DNA from 2 places in the Dehalobacter sp. TeCB1 genome. Region 2 is predicted to be linked to the other one. Evidence: riboswitches for the same ligand, from Rfam matches in the RefSeq annotation. Region 2 holds a riboswitch; the other holds the start of a gene.
What was found. A riboswitch is a leader RNA that binds a small molecule or an ion and turns the genes downstream of it on or off. The one in region 2 is predicted to bind thiamine pyrophosphate.
Positions count from the first base shown of each region.

Region 1 (5,816 bases), on a different contig from region 2:
CGTGCCTTCGATATATTTAACCAAAGCGATAAACCTTGATTTTTCAACGACTTGTTCGGCCTCTGTCTCTCTCTCGATTGTTTTAAATGCTTCCACTTTTCGTCCCCACCATTAACTTAATTATAGTTTTAGCCAGTACCTATATTCTAAATATAACATAGATTTCAACTTATATCCTTTAACCCTTCTTATATTTGACTTTTTCACACTATAACCGAACACAAAAAAGCCAGGATTTTCTCCTGGCTGATAGTTGCTTCTATATTTTTCCCTGCCAGTAGGCACTGGTAAACTACTTCCGGCAGTACGGATATTTGTTTAAAAGAGTGCCAGGAAAGTTACATAGGCTAGGCAAAACTCATTTCCTGTCCAATATCCCAATTCATTCCCATCGCGGGGTCCTTGTCTGCGAGTTCCGGAGCTCTTTAACGATATCACTCCAAGAAATCAACAATTGTTCTTCCATCGTGAAACACCTCCTATTTATAAATACCATACTCCATGACAAATTCATTTACGGCGATGATGTTTTCCGCCTTGCCATCCGCTGGTGCAAGAAGCTCCTTATCGGTGCCAAAAATGTATCCTCCGCCTGCCATACCATCGATTAATTCTTTCGCTTTGGCAATACATTCTTCCTTGGTCCGCTCTTGATAGAGGTTCATAGCTTCACTTATTGATCAACCCACCCATCTCTGGCATATTTTTACACCTTCAGCTGCGTTTGTCGAAAAGGCATCGGCACCTATACTTTTACATACATTCTCATTAACGGGTACTCCGCCGATAATCACCTTAACTGAATTTCTAAGGCCTGCTTCATTAAGCGCATTAACTGTTTCTTTCTTACTATCCAGCGCCAAAGTCAGTACGCCGCTTAATCCTATAATATCAGGGTTAACCTCTTTTACCTTGTCCACGATCTGGTTAACCGGAACATTGATCCCCAGGTCGATCACCTCAAAACTCGCGGCTTCAGCCACGGATCTGAAAATATTTTTGCCTATGTCATGAATATCTCCAAAGACTGTAGCTAAAACAATCTTTCCGCCTTTTGCTGAGGAACCTGCACTTAAAGCCGGTTTGAGCTTGTCCATTACACTTTGCAACACTTCCCCGGCGAAGACCAAATCTCCAATAAAGTACTCGCCCGAATCATAGCGTTCACCTACGAGTGTCATACCTTGCTGACAAGCTTTAACAACTTCTTGAGCTTCTGCGGCATTGTCGTCTTTACTTAGTACTTCATCAATGGCCTTGTTTAGCACGTCTTCGTCCAAATCGGACATCGCTTGAGTCAGGACTTTCAAATCCACCACTTCAGATCATCCTCCATAAAAATTTGTGTATACAAGCAACTATACCAAATATACATTTTTTTAAATTTAGTATGAAATGATTTTTAGAAATTTTATGTTCAAATATATCCGGATCATTGATTGCATCTTTAGAACTGCTTTAGCTGTAACATTACACAATCTTTTATGGTACATGTATCTCAATTCATACTTTTGGATTTTGTCTGACAGTATCTATTTATTGAATTTCCACCACATCGTAACTGCCTGAGAAAATTGCAGCACCAAACCATAAAAAAGAGCCGCTTAAAAATGATATTTTGTTTTCACTCATAAAACCTCCATAAAATATGTAATGGGATATGCCATTGTAAAGCATATCCCATTTATGATTGAAGTATCTTTCCTATCTGGCATTAATGGCTGATGCCTCGCGATATCCCGTTTAAAGCCTCTCCAGCCTCATTGATATGAATATTTTCAATCGCGAGGTCACCTAACGCAATGACCCCAATAATTTGCCCCTTGTTCAGCACAGGAAGACGTTTTACCTGGTATTCAGCCATGGTTTCAGCAACAGTATCGATATCCTGCGTGCCATCGATACAGATTGGATCTACCGTCATGCACTGCTCGGCCGTCATCTGGTTGACATCCTTGTTCGAAGCGATGACCCTCAGAACAATATCCCGGTCTGTAATAATTCCCAATACTTTGCCGGCCTGAACGACCGGAACAGCACCAATATCTTTATCTCTCATAATTTTAGCGATATCCGTAACTTTGGCTGCTGGGTCCACCCAGCTTACATCTGTTGACATAATATCCATGACCCGCATATAAAAAACACCTCCGTTTTAATATTTCCACTAGTTTTTCACTGAAACCAATGAATTATGTCAGTAAATAATCCCTTTGTAAAACGTTGATTTTAATTAAAGAAAAATGATTATCTATACTATCTTTTGCTGTAAAAATAAAATTATCCTCGGTTGACCCGGGGATAATTTTATTACGTTATTTACTGCTATTATTGTTGTTTATAATTGAATTCCTTATTTTTATTCTATTTGTTTGATTCATTTTGGTTTTCGGCCATACACGATCGCCACAACACCGCCGACAAGATTTTTATATCCCGTATCCTGAAGTCCGCATTCAGCAAAGATCAGGGTGAGCTGACGCTGAGATTCAAACTCACAGGCTGAATCATAAAGATACGTGTATTCTTTTTGTTTTCCGCCGTGGATTTTTCCCAGCCACGGGACGATCTTCTCAAAATACAGCCAGTAAAACTGTTTGAAAACCGGTATAGTCGGTTTTCCCATATCCAGAGATACAACCATCGAACCAGGTTTGACAACACGGATCATTTCCCGGATTCCGCGGCGCAGATCAGGAAGATTCCTGAGCCCCCAGCCAACGGTCGCTCCGTCAAAACTGTTGTCGGTAAAAGGCAAGCTCATCGCATTGCCCTGCAAAAGCTCAATACTCGCTTTGTAACGGTCATTTTCAATATTTTTCCGGCCCACAACCAGCATTTCCTCTGAAAAATCGACTCCGGTGACTCTGCCGGAATCCCCGACGGCGACGGCAATTTCTCTGGTAAGCTTGCCGGTTCCGCAGCACAGGTCAATCATCTTCATTCCGGGTTTAGCCTCGACAATCCTGACTGCTTTGGCCCGCCAGGCGTTATCCATCCCCATACTCATCAGGGAATTCATTAGATCATATTTCCCGGCAATCGCGTTAAACGTTTCCTTGACGTATTCTGATTTATCTTTGCCTGCAAAATCCATTTTCTCTCTCCTTGTACCATCTTGCCCAGTATATGGTCAGTACTATCATATGATAATTAGCCCAAATTGTCCAATTTAAGAACTATCTAGAATATCTCACCTGAGAAGCAAATGATCTGATGAAAAGCAAACAGTAATCTAAAACACTATTGCTAATGATTTTCAACTATGGTAGGATAAAACTAATTTAATAGTATGGGGAGCTGGGGATGCTGGCTGAGAGGGATATCACGTATCCGACCCTTAAAACTGATCTGGGTAATGCCAGCGTAGTAATAATAAAAAACTTTAATAACTGCGCTGCCTTTGCAGCGTTTTTTGTTTGTCGGTCATGGTTGATAAGCAGTGTCTTATTATTTACAAAGTCACGGACAGTAATCTATAAAATACGTGAAGGAGAAATGTATTTTGGCGAAGATAACAATGGCCTTTCAGGTCATTCCAAAAGTTGAGGAATCCAGAATCTATCCGGTTGTTGATGAAGCAATCAAAGTTGTCGCCCAAAGCGGCCTTCCCTACGAAGTCGGTCCGATGGAAACAGCACTTGAAGGAGAGCCTGATGAAATCTGGCAGGTCATCAAAGATGCTATGGAGGCTTGTATCAAAGCCGGGGCTTCCAGGGTAATGACCAATGTAAAAATTGACTATGTACCCCAGGGTTCCACGATCAATGAGAAAATTGCCAAGTACCGCTGAAAAGAAGGGATTCCCATTGCTGAAAAACAATAGCCGGAGATTCCGACCACCGGCTGTACTGCTGAGGTATGCCCCTGCCCTTTTCTTTTTGGTTGTGCTGCTGGCAGTCTGGCAGCTTACGGTAAATTACTTCAGCATCCCCCGCTGGCTTCTTCCCTCTCCTTCTCAGATCGGGAAAGCTCTCTGGAATACGAAGGACGTGATCTGGGGCCATACCAAAGCAACGATCATTGAGACGACGTTGGGCTTAGGGCTCGCTGTTGCTCTGGGCATGACGGTCAGCACACTAATGACGCTGTTTCCGCTGTCTCGGCGGGTGTTTTACCCATTTCTGATCATTTCCCAGACGATCCCCTTGATAGCGGTCGCACCGCTGCTGTTGCTCTGGCTGGGGTATGGGGTACTGCCTAAAATCTTGATTGTCGTTCTGGTCTGTTTTTTTCCGATCGCGATCAGTTTGCTTGAAGGCCTTGAATTAAGCGATTTAGATCTTCTGCATCTGCTGCAAAGCATGGGCGCATCCAAATGGCAGGTATTCTCCCTAATCCGTTGGCCTCACGCTATGCCGGCACTGTTTTCAGGCTTGAAAATTGCTGCTGCCTACAGTGTCATGACGGCTGTCATCAGTGAATGGCTTGGAGCAAGCCAAGGGCTCGGTGTCTATCTGCTGCGTTCTTCGAATAATTTCCTTACCGACAGAGTATTTGCAGCAATCATTGCAATCACTGCTCTCAGCTTCTTTTATTATGCAATCATTATTATTCTGACCAGGCTACTGCTTCCCTGGTATTCCCGATACAGACGGACAAGCTGACCCAGGGACGTATCTTTCGTCCCCGTAAACAAGGAGAAAAGATACGTTCCTTCGCCCCCCAAAAAATACAAGTGAGGTATAGAAATGAAAACGAAAAAGATATTGGTTACGTTTATTGTGCTCCTTCTGATTCTCACTGTGACTCTTTCGGGTTGCAGCAAACAGGCTGAACAGAACTCCGTCCAGAATAACCAGCCGGTTAAACTAACGCTTATGCTGGACTGGACACCGAATACGAATCATACCGGGCTATTTGTTGCTCAGGATAAAGGCTATTTCAAAGACCAGGGACTCGAAGTCAACATTGTCAACCCATCGAGCCAAGGAACACTCGAGCAGCTTGTTGCAACCGGAAAGGTAGATTTTGGTATCAGTGCACAGGAACAGGTTACATCTGCCCGCCTCAGTGACTTGCCACTTGTCTCTCTGGCAACTATCATTCAACACAACACCTCTGGTTTTGTCTCGCTGAGAAGCAAGAATATCCTGACAGCCAAGGATTTTGAAGGAAAAACATACGGCGGCTGGGGGTTGCCTTCGGAAACCGCGATCCTTACAGCGCTGATGCAAAAAGAAAATGCCGACTTCAGCAAAATCAACATGGTCAATATCGGGGAAACCGATCAGTTGGCCTCTTTGAATAGCAATATTGATCTGACCTGGATTTTCTATGGTTGGACAGGTATCCAGGCTGAAATCAGAGGACAGGAACTTAATATGATCTGGCTGAAAGATATCGACCCTGCCCTCGATTATTACACACCGGTCATTGTCTCGAACGAGGAAATGATTCAGAGTAACCCCGATACTGTCCGCAAAATGATGCAGGCAATCGGTGCCGGCTACGAATATGCAATTGGGAATCCGGAAGAATCAGCTGAAATCTTGATCAAATACGCTCCTGAATCCGATCCGGAAATGATCAAACGCAGTCAGGCCTGGCTGAGCCCGCAGTACAAAGCCGATGCGAAACAATGGGGTGTCCAGAAAGCAACTGTCTGGGAAAACTACAGCAAGTGGCTCTATGACAATAAGCTCGTCACCAAAATGATGGATTCATCCAAAGCTTTTACCAATGATTTTCTTCCGACCAGATAACGGAGGTCAGACGCCTTGACACTTGCCTTAAAAAACCTTTCGAAAACCTATATCGAAAACGGTCAATCCATGGAGATTTTCCGGGATTTGAATCTGACCATCGAGAGCGGT
Region 1 covers NZ_MCHF01000020.1:77,526-83,341, forward strand. The annotation lists gene A7D23_RS05940 (YigZ family protein) at 1-96, opposite strand, end outside; partial or broken gene A7D23_RS05945 (uroporphyrinogen decarboxylase) at 480-644, opposite strand; gene A7D23_RS05950 (cobalamin-dependent protein) at 681-1,319, opposite strand; gene A7D23_RS05955 (CBS domain-containing protein) at 1,715-2,137, opposite strand; gene A7D23_RS05960 (demethylmenaquinone methyltransferase) at 2,378-3,097, opposite strand; TPP riboswitch at 3,284-3,390, shown strand; gene A7D23_RS05965 (thiamine-binding protein) at 3,506-3,793, shown strand; gene A7D23_RS05970 (ABC transporter permease) at 3,810-4,607, shown strand; gene A7D23_RS05975 (ABC transporter substrate-binding protein) at 4,692-5,705, shown strand; gene A7D23_RS05980 (ABC transporter ATP-binding protein) at 5,721-5,816, shown strand, end outside.
Region 1: another riboswitch for thiamine pyrophosphate. It lies ahead of A7D23_RS05965 (thiamine-binding protein); the one in region 2 lies ahead of thiD (bifunctional hydroxymethylpyrimidine kinase/phosphomethylpyrimidine kinase).

Region 2 (5,816 bases):
GGCAGGCCTGCTTTACAGAAGGAATGGTTAAAAATACCTATGGTACGGGTTGTTTTATCCTAATGAATACCGGTAAAAATATGATCCGGTCTCAAAATAAATTGCTGACAACAATTGCCTGGGGAATTGACAACGGGGTGGAATATGCGCTGGAAGGCAGTGTATTTATTGGTGGAGCAGTCATTCAGTGGCTTCGTGATGAACTTGGATTGCTGAAAACTTCTGCCGAAAGCGAGTATTATGCAACTCAGGTCAAAGATACGAACGGTGTCTATATTGTTCCGGCCTTCGTCGGACTCGGCGCACCATACTGGGATATGCATGCCCGCGGCATAGTGACCGGACTTACCCGGGGAGCAAACCGCTTCCACCTTGTAAGAGCCGCGCTGGAAAGCATTGCTTATCAGACGAATGATGTTCTTGCGTTAATGGCTAAGGATACCGGTATCCGTCTTAAGGCCTTGAAAGTAGACGGCGGTGCAGCCGATAATAATTTCCTGCTGCAGTTTCAGGCGGATCTCAGCGGTATTCCGGTTGAACGGTCAGAAATTTGTGAGGTTACGGCTTTGGGAGCAGCATATCTGGCAGGTTTGGCAGCCGGATACTGGAAGGACAAAGAAGAGCTGAAATGCCTCAGTAAAGGGCGTTTTATTTCTGATTCGAACATCACCGAATCTGAGCGTCAGCAATACCTCAGTGGGTGGAAAGCGGCAGTCAGTCAGGCAACCTATCGGACCGTATGATGGGATTATGAACGGAAAATACAAATAACAGATATGTTCAGATAATATTTATTGGCGTAAAGGTTTCTTTTTTCCCCTTAGTCGTAGTAAAATAGTCTTGCTTGATTTTTTGCACAGGGCAATATCATTATTTTCGGGAGTAAAGTGGAAGGCAAAATGGAATACCTTCGTATAGGCAAAAGGCAAATTGAATATGAGCTTCGAAAAAGCAGCAAAGCAAAAAGATTGATTGTTACCATCAAACATCAGAAGTTAAAGGTTTCTGTTCCTGCCGAAATTACTTTTACCCAGGCCAGACGATATCTGGAAAACAATAAAGACCTGATATTAAAGCACATCGAAAAACAAAATTCAGCAGCAGGTGAAACTGCTGCGAAGGAATATGTTTCAGGTGAAAAACTACTGTACAGGGGCAGGCATTATCCTCTGCTGATCGAGGAAAAGGCCGGACCCGGAAGCTCCTCAGCATCGTTTATTGGAAGCAGGATCGTTGTAACCATTCCACCGGGGTTATCAAAAGAGAAGAAAAGTCAATCAACCAAAAAGATACTGGAAGAATGGTATATCCGGCAGGCCCAAAAGCTTCTTCCTGAACAGGTCGAATATTATGCCAGACAGCTGGATATTACCTACCAAAAACTTAGAATTAAGGATCAAAAAACAAAATGGGGAAGCTGTTCAAGCAAAGGATACATCAACTTAAATTGGCGCATTATCATGGCACCGAACCAGGTTGCGGCTTATGTGATTATTCATGAATTGGCCCATCTTAAGTACATGAACCATTCCAAGGAATTTTGGGCATTCGTGGAACAAATTCTGCCGGACTATAAGAAGTGGAAAAGCTGGCTGAAAGAACATTGTAATGAATTGATGGACGGATGAGATTAAAGCAGCTCCGATTTTCGAAATTCCACCAGGTTATGACGATAGCGCTGGGGGATAAAATGGGATTGGAGCTTTTTATTTTTGCGGTTTTCAATGCTGATACGGGTAAAATATTTAGCCCAGAGCTCCTGGTATAATTGTTCTGTCTCTGAATCAGGAATGGCTGCTTCCTCGGAAAAATCGGAAAGGTACCAGTCTTTTTTATTGCAGATGATCGCAAGGCTTCTTTTTTTGTCATGAATAATGAAACGTTCGCCTGCTAGCCTGTCGGCAAAATGGTCGGCCAGAAGAATTAATATATTATGATCCGGCTCCAGGGCCGAATAAAGATAACTGCGGGTATCCGTAAAGCGAAGTAGCCCCAAAAAGCGCTCTGCTTCAAAAGATACTTTCTTGGCTGTTTGCCGGATCGGCAATACCTCGGGATGAGAATGAATGCTGTCAATTTTCGGACCTAACTGAAAGCCCAGCTGAAGGTATTTTAAGATAAGGTTTTCTTTAGCGGTATTGTTCGAGAGGTATACATAATAGATCTGCATTAAGGAGTAGACAGAAATTTTTCTGTCTATCGCATCATAAACCCTGGCAGCAAGCACAGGATCACTTTGGATAACGGTAGATGGCGTGAACATATTGAACTGATACGAAGCCTCAGGATAGATTCCCTGGGCTCTTTGTTCATAATAGCTGTAATATATTGAAGTCAGCAGACCGTCAAAGCTTCCGTCATATAAATAATCCATTTTCAACAGTCCCTCATTCTTCGGAAGATTCCTAGAACCTTGTCAACCCTAAAATGATCATCTATGTTTACAGGATAAATCAGAACAAACATAGCTGAACGGGTTTGGCTACAGGTGCCAGGGCCTGGCGCACCAAGGCACTTTCTGCAGGGATGCCTCCGTAATAACAGCCCTGACACGTAATAAAATATTTAGCGCGCTTAAGAACCACACCCATTTTTTTAAGATGATTATAAGAAATATTACCCAGCCTGCGCTGCAGGATGATTCTCTGGGCGGAAGTCACGCCTACGCCAGGAATTCGAAGCAGCTCTTCATAAGAGGCTTGGTTGATTTCTAGAGGAAATAACTGCATGTTTCGAAGCGCCCAGGAAATTTTGGGATCAAAATCGGTATCCAAAAACGGACTTTGTTCATTGACGATTTCATCCGCTTTAAAGCTGTAAAATCTCAGCAGCCAGTCCGCCTGATAGAGCCGGTGTTCTCTAAGCAAAGGCGGAGAAGTGGAAAGAGCAGGAAGATTTGGGCCCTCATTAACGGGAACATAGGCCGAGTAATAGACTCTTTTCAACTGAAAACGGTTGTAAAGGGTTTCTGTGGCTTTAATAATGGAAAGGTCACTGTCTTTGCTTGCCCCGACAATCATCTGGGTCGACTGTCCTGCCGGAACAAATTTTTGGACGTGTCGGAAGATCTTTCTTTCGGAAGCGTTTTGCGTCATTTGATTATTAATTTGATTCATCGGCGCAAATAGGACGGGCAGTGTCTTTTGCGGCGCCAGGAGTTTGAGGCTCTGCTCTGTAGGCTGTTCAATATTAATGCTCATCCTGTCGGCGAGTAATCCGGTCTTGTTGACCAGCGCCGGATCGGCGCCGGGAATCACTTTGACGTGTATATATCCGTAAAAGTGATATTCATGCCTCAGAATGTCAAGAACCTGATAAATCCTTTCCATGGTATGATTTGGACTGCGCTCAATCCCCGAGCTCAAAAAAAGACCTTCAATATAATTTCGCCTGTAGAATTGAATCGTCAGGTCGGCAACTTCCCTTGGCGTGAAACTGGCTCGCGGGATATCATTTTGATTACGGTTAATGCAATAATGACAGTTATAAATACAGTAGTTGGTCAGAAGAAGTTTTAAGAGTGAAACACAGCGGCCGTCGGCAGACCAGGTATGGCAGATGCCAAATGATTTGGAATTGCCGATACCGCCTTTATTTTGTTTATTTACCCCGCTTGAAGCACAGGAAACATCATACTTGGCTCCATCGGCGAGGACTGCAAGTCTTTCCAGGGTACTCATGCTCATCACCCCAATAAATTTTAGCAGAAACAGAACAGAAATGCAAACATATGTTCGATAATTCTGCATAATACGGGTTCGGAGATAGATAAGACAAAAATAAGAACAAAAAATAAAAAAAAAGATCGACTTGAAATCTATTTCAGAAAATACTATACTAGGTTCAATTATTCTAATCTTACCAGCTCAAAATTAAATAACTTAATTTCAGGGGTGCCGGATCGAGGCCGGCTGAGATAAAGACCCAATGATGTCTTTGACTCCTATAACCTGATCCAGGTAATGCTGGCGGAGGGAAGAAGTTTTGGAATACATGAGATGTTAGACGTACGTATAGTACGTACTGCAATGTTTTTAAGCAGACAAAACACAAATCTTTTTCCGATTTGTGTTTTTCGTTTTTCTGCTCAGAAATCGAGAAAGAAGGTATCCTATGAAAAAAGTATTAACAATTGCAGGCAGTGACACTTGTGGTGGAGCAGGAATTCAGGCTGATTTGAAGACTTTTGCTGCACATGGGGTTTATGGAATGAGTGTGATAACTGCTGTGACAGCACAGAATACCCAAGGGGTTATTGCTGTGCAGGATATTAAGCCGGAGATTATCGGGAAACAAATCGATGCAATTTTTGAAGACATTGAAGTAGATGCATTGAAAATCGGGATGGTATCGGTAAGCGAGACTATAGAAACGATTCGGGATAGATTAATTGAGCATAACGTCAAAAGGATTGTACTTGATCCGGTGATGATTTCGAAAAGCGGATATCCTTTACTGAAGGAAGATGCCAGAAAGGCTTTGATTACAAACCTACTGCCGCTTGCGACCATCGTTACTCCGAATATTCCTGAGGCTGAGACAATTACAGGAAGGCCGATCCTAAATCTTCGGGATGTGAAGGAAGCAGCAAAAATAATTTTATCCTTGGGACCCGCCTGTGTCTTGCTAAAAGGTGGACACTTGGAGGGAACGGCGACGGATATTCTGTTTGATGGAAAAGTATTTTCTGAATTTAAAGCGCCAAGGCTGAATACGAAAAATACCCATGGCACCGGTTGTACCCTTTCGGCTTCTATTGCTGCAAACCTGGCCAAGGACATGGAAATGACCAGGGCCGTAGAAGCAAGTAAAAAATATATTACGATGGCGATAGAGCATTCGTTGGAAATAGGTAAAGGGGTAGGCCCAACGCACCATTTTTACGAAATTTATAAGAAAGCGGGAATGATGGATGAGTGATTCTAAAATACCTGATAATAAAACACAAGGGGTTCCTTCTTTCAGCCATTTTATCCTCTGGTTTGGGGCAGCAGTTTCTATTGCTGAAATCTATACCGGGGCATTAATTGCTCCCCTTGGTTTCAGCAAAGGTGTTCAGGCTATTCTGCTGGGGCATTTGCTTGGCGTTGTTATTCTAGGTCTCACCGGAATAATCGGTGCAGAAAAAAGAATTTCGGCCATAGAATCTACCCGAATTTCTTTTGGAAAATACGGGTCTTATGGTTTTTCAGTTCTAAATATTTTGCAGCTTCTTGGCTGGACGGCTGTGATGATTATTGTGGGCGCTCGTTCAGTCAATGAAATCAGCAAGATTCTCTGGGGCTTTAATAACCAGCTATTATGGAGCATTTTTATCGGTTTACTAATTTGTCTCTGGATTGGGGTCGGGATAAAAAAGCTTAACAAAGTGAATGCTCTGGCCGTAGGACTGCTATTCATTCTGACAATTGTCTTAAGCACGATTGTCTTCAAAAATCCTGGTTTAGCTGTCCAGATTCCAGATGGAGAGCTTTCCTTTGGTGCAGCAGTAGAACTTAGCGTAATTATGCCGCTATCCTGGTTACCACTGATTTCAGATTATACCCGTTATTCAAAGAGCCGCAAGGGAGCTTTTTGGGGGAGTGCCGGCGGCTATTTTGTCGGGAGCAGCTGGATGTATGTCATCGGACTGGGAGCGGCTATTGTTGCCGGGAATTCTGATATTTCGGCAATTCTCCTATCTGCCAATCTTGGAATTGCAGCAATGGGAATTGTGGTTTTATCTACGGTGACGACGACCTTTCTTGATGCTTATTCAGCGGGAGTCAGTTATCTGAATATCTGGCCGAAAGCAAATGATAAAATAGCTGGTCTGG
Region 2 covers NZ_MCHF01000056.1:276,054-281,869, forward strand. The annotation lists gene glpK (glycerol kinase GlpK) at 1-743, shown strand, start outside; gene A7D23_RS13030 (SprT family zinc-dependent metalloprotease) at 900-1,628, shown strand; gene A7D23_RS13035 (TIGR03915 family putative DNA repair protein) at 1,631-2,374, opposite strand; gene A7D23_RS13040 (putative DNA modification/repair radical SAM protein) at 2,454-3,686, opposite strand; TPP riboswitch at 3,880-3,995, shown strand; gene thiD (bifunctional hydroxymethylpyrimidine kinase/phosphomethylpyrimidine kinase) at 4,114-4,920, shown strand; gene cytX (putative hydroxymethylpyrimidine transporter CytX) at 4,913-5,816, shown strand, end outside.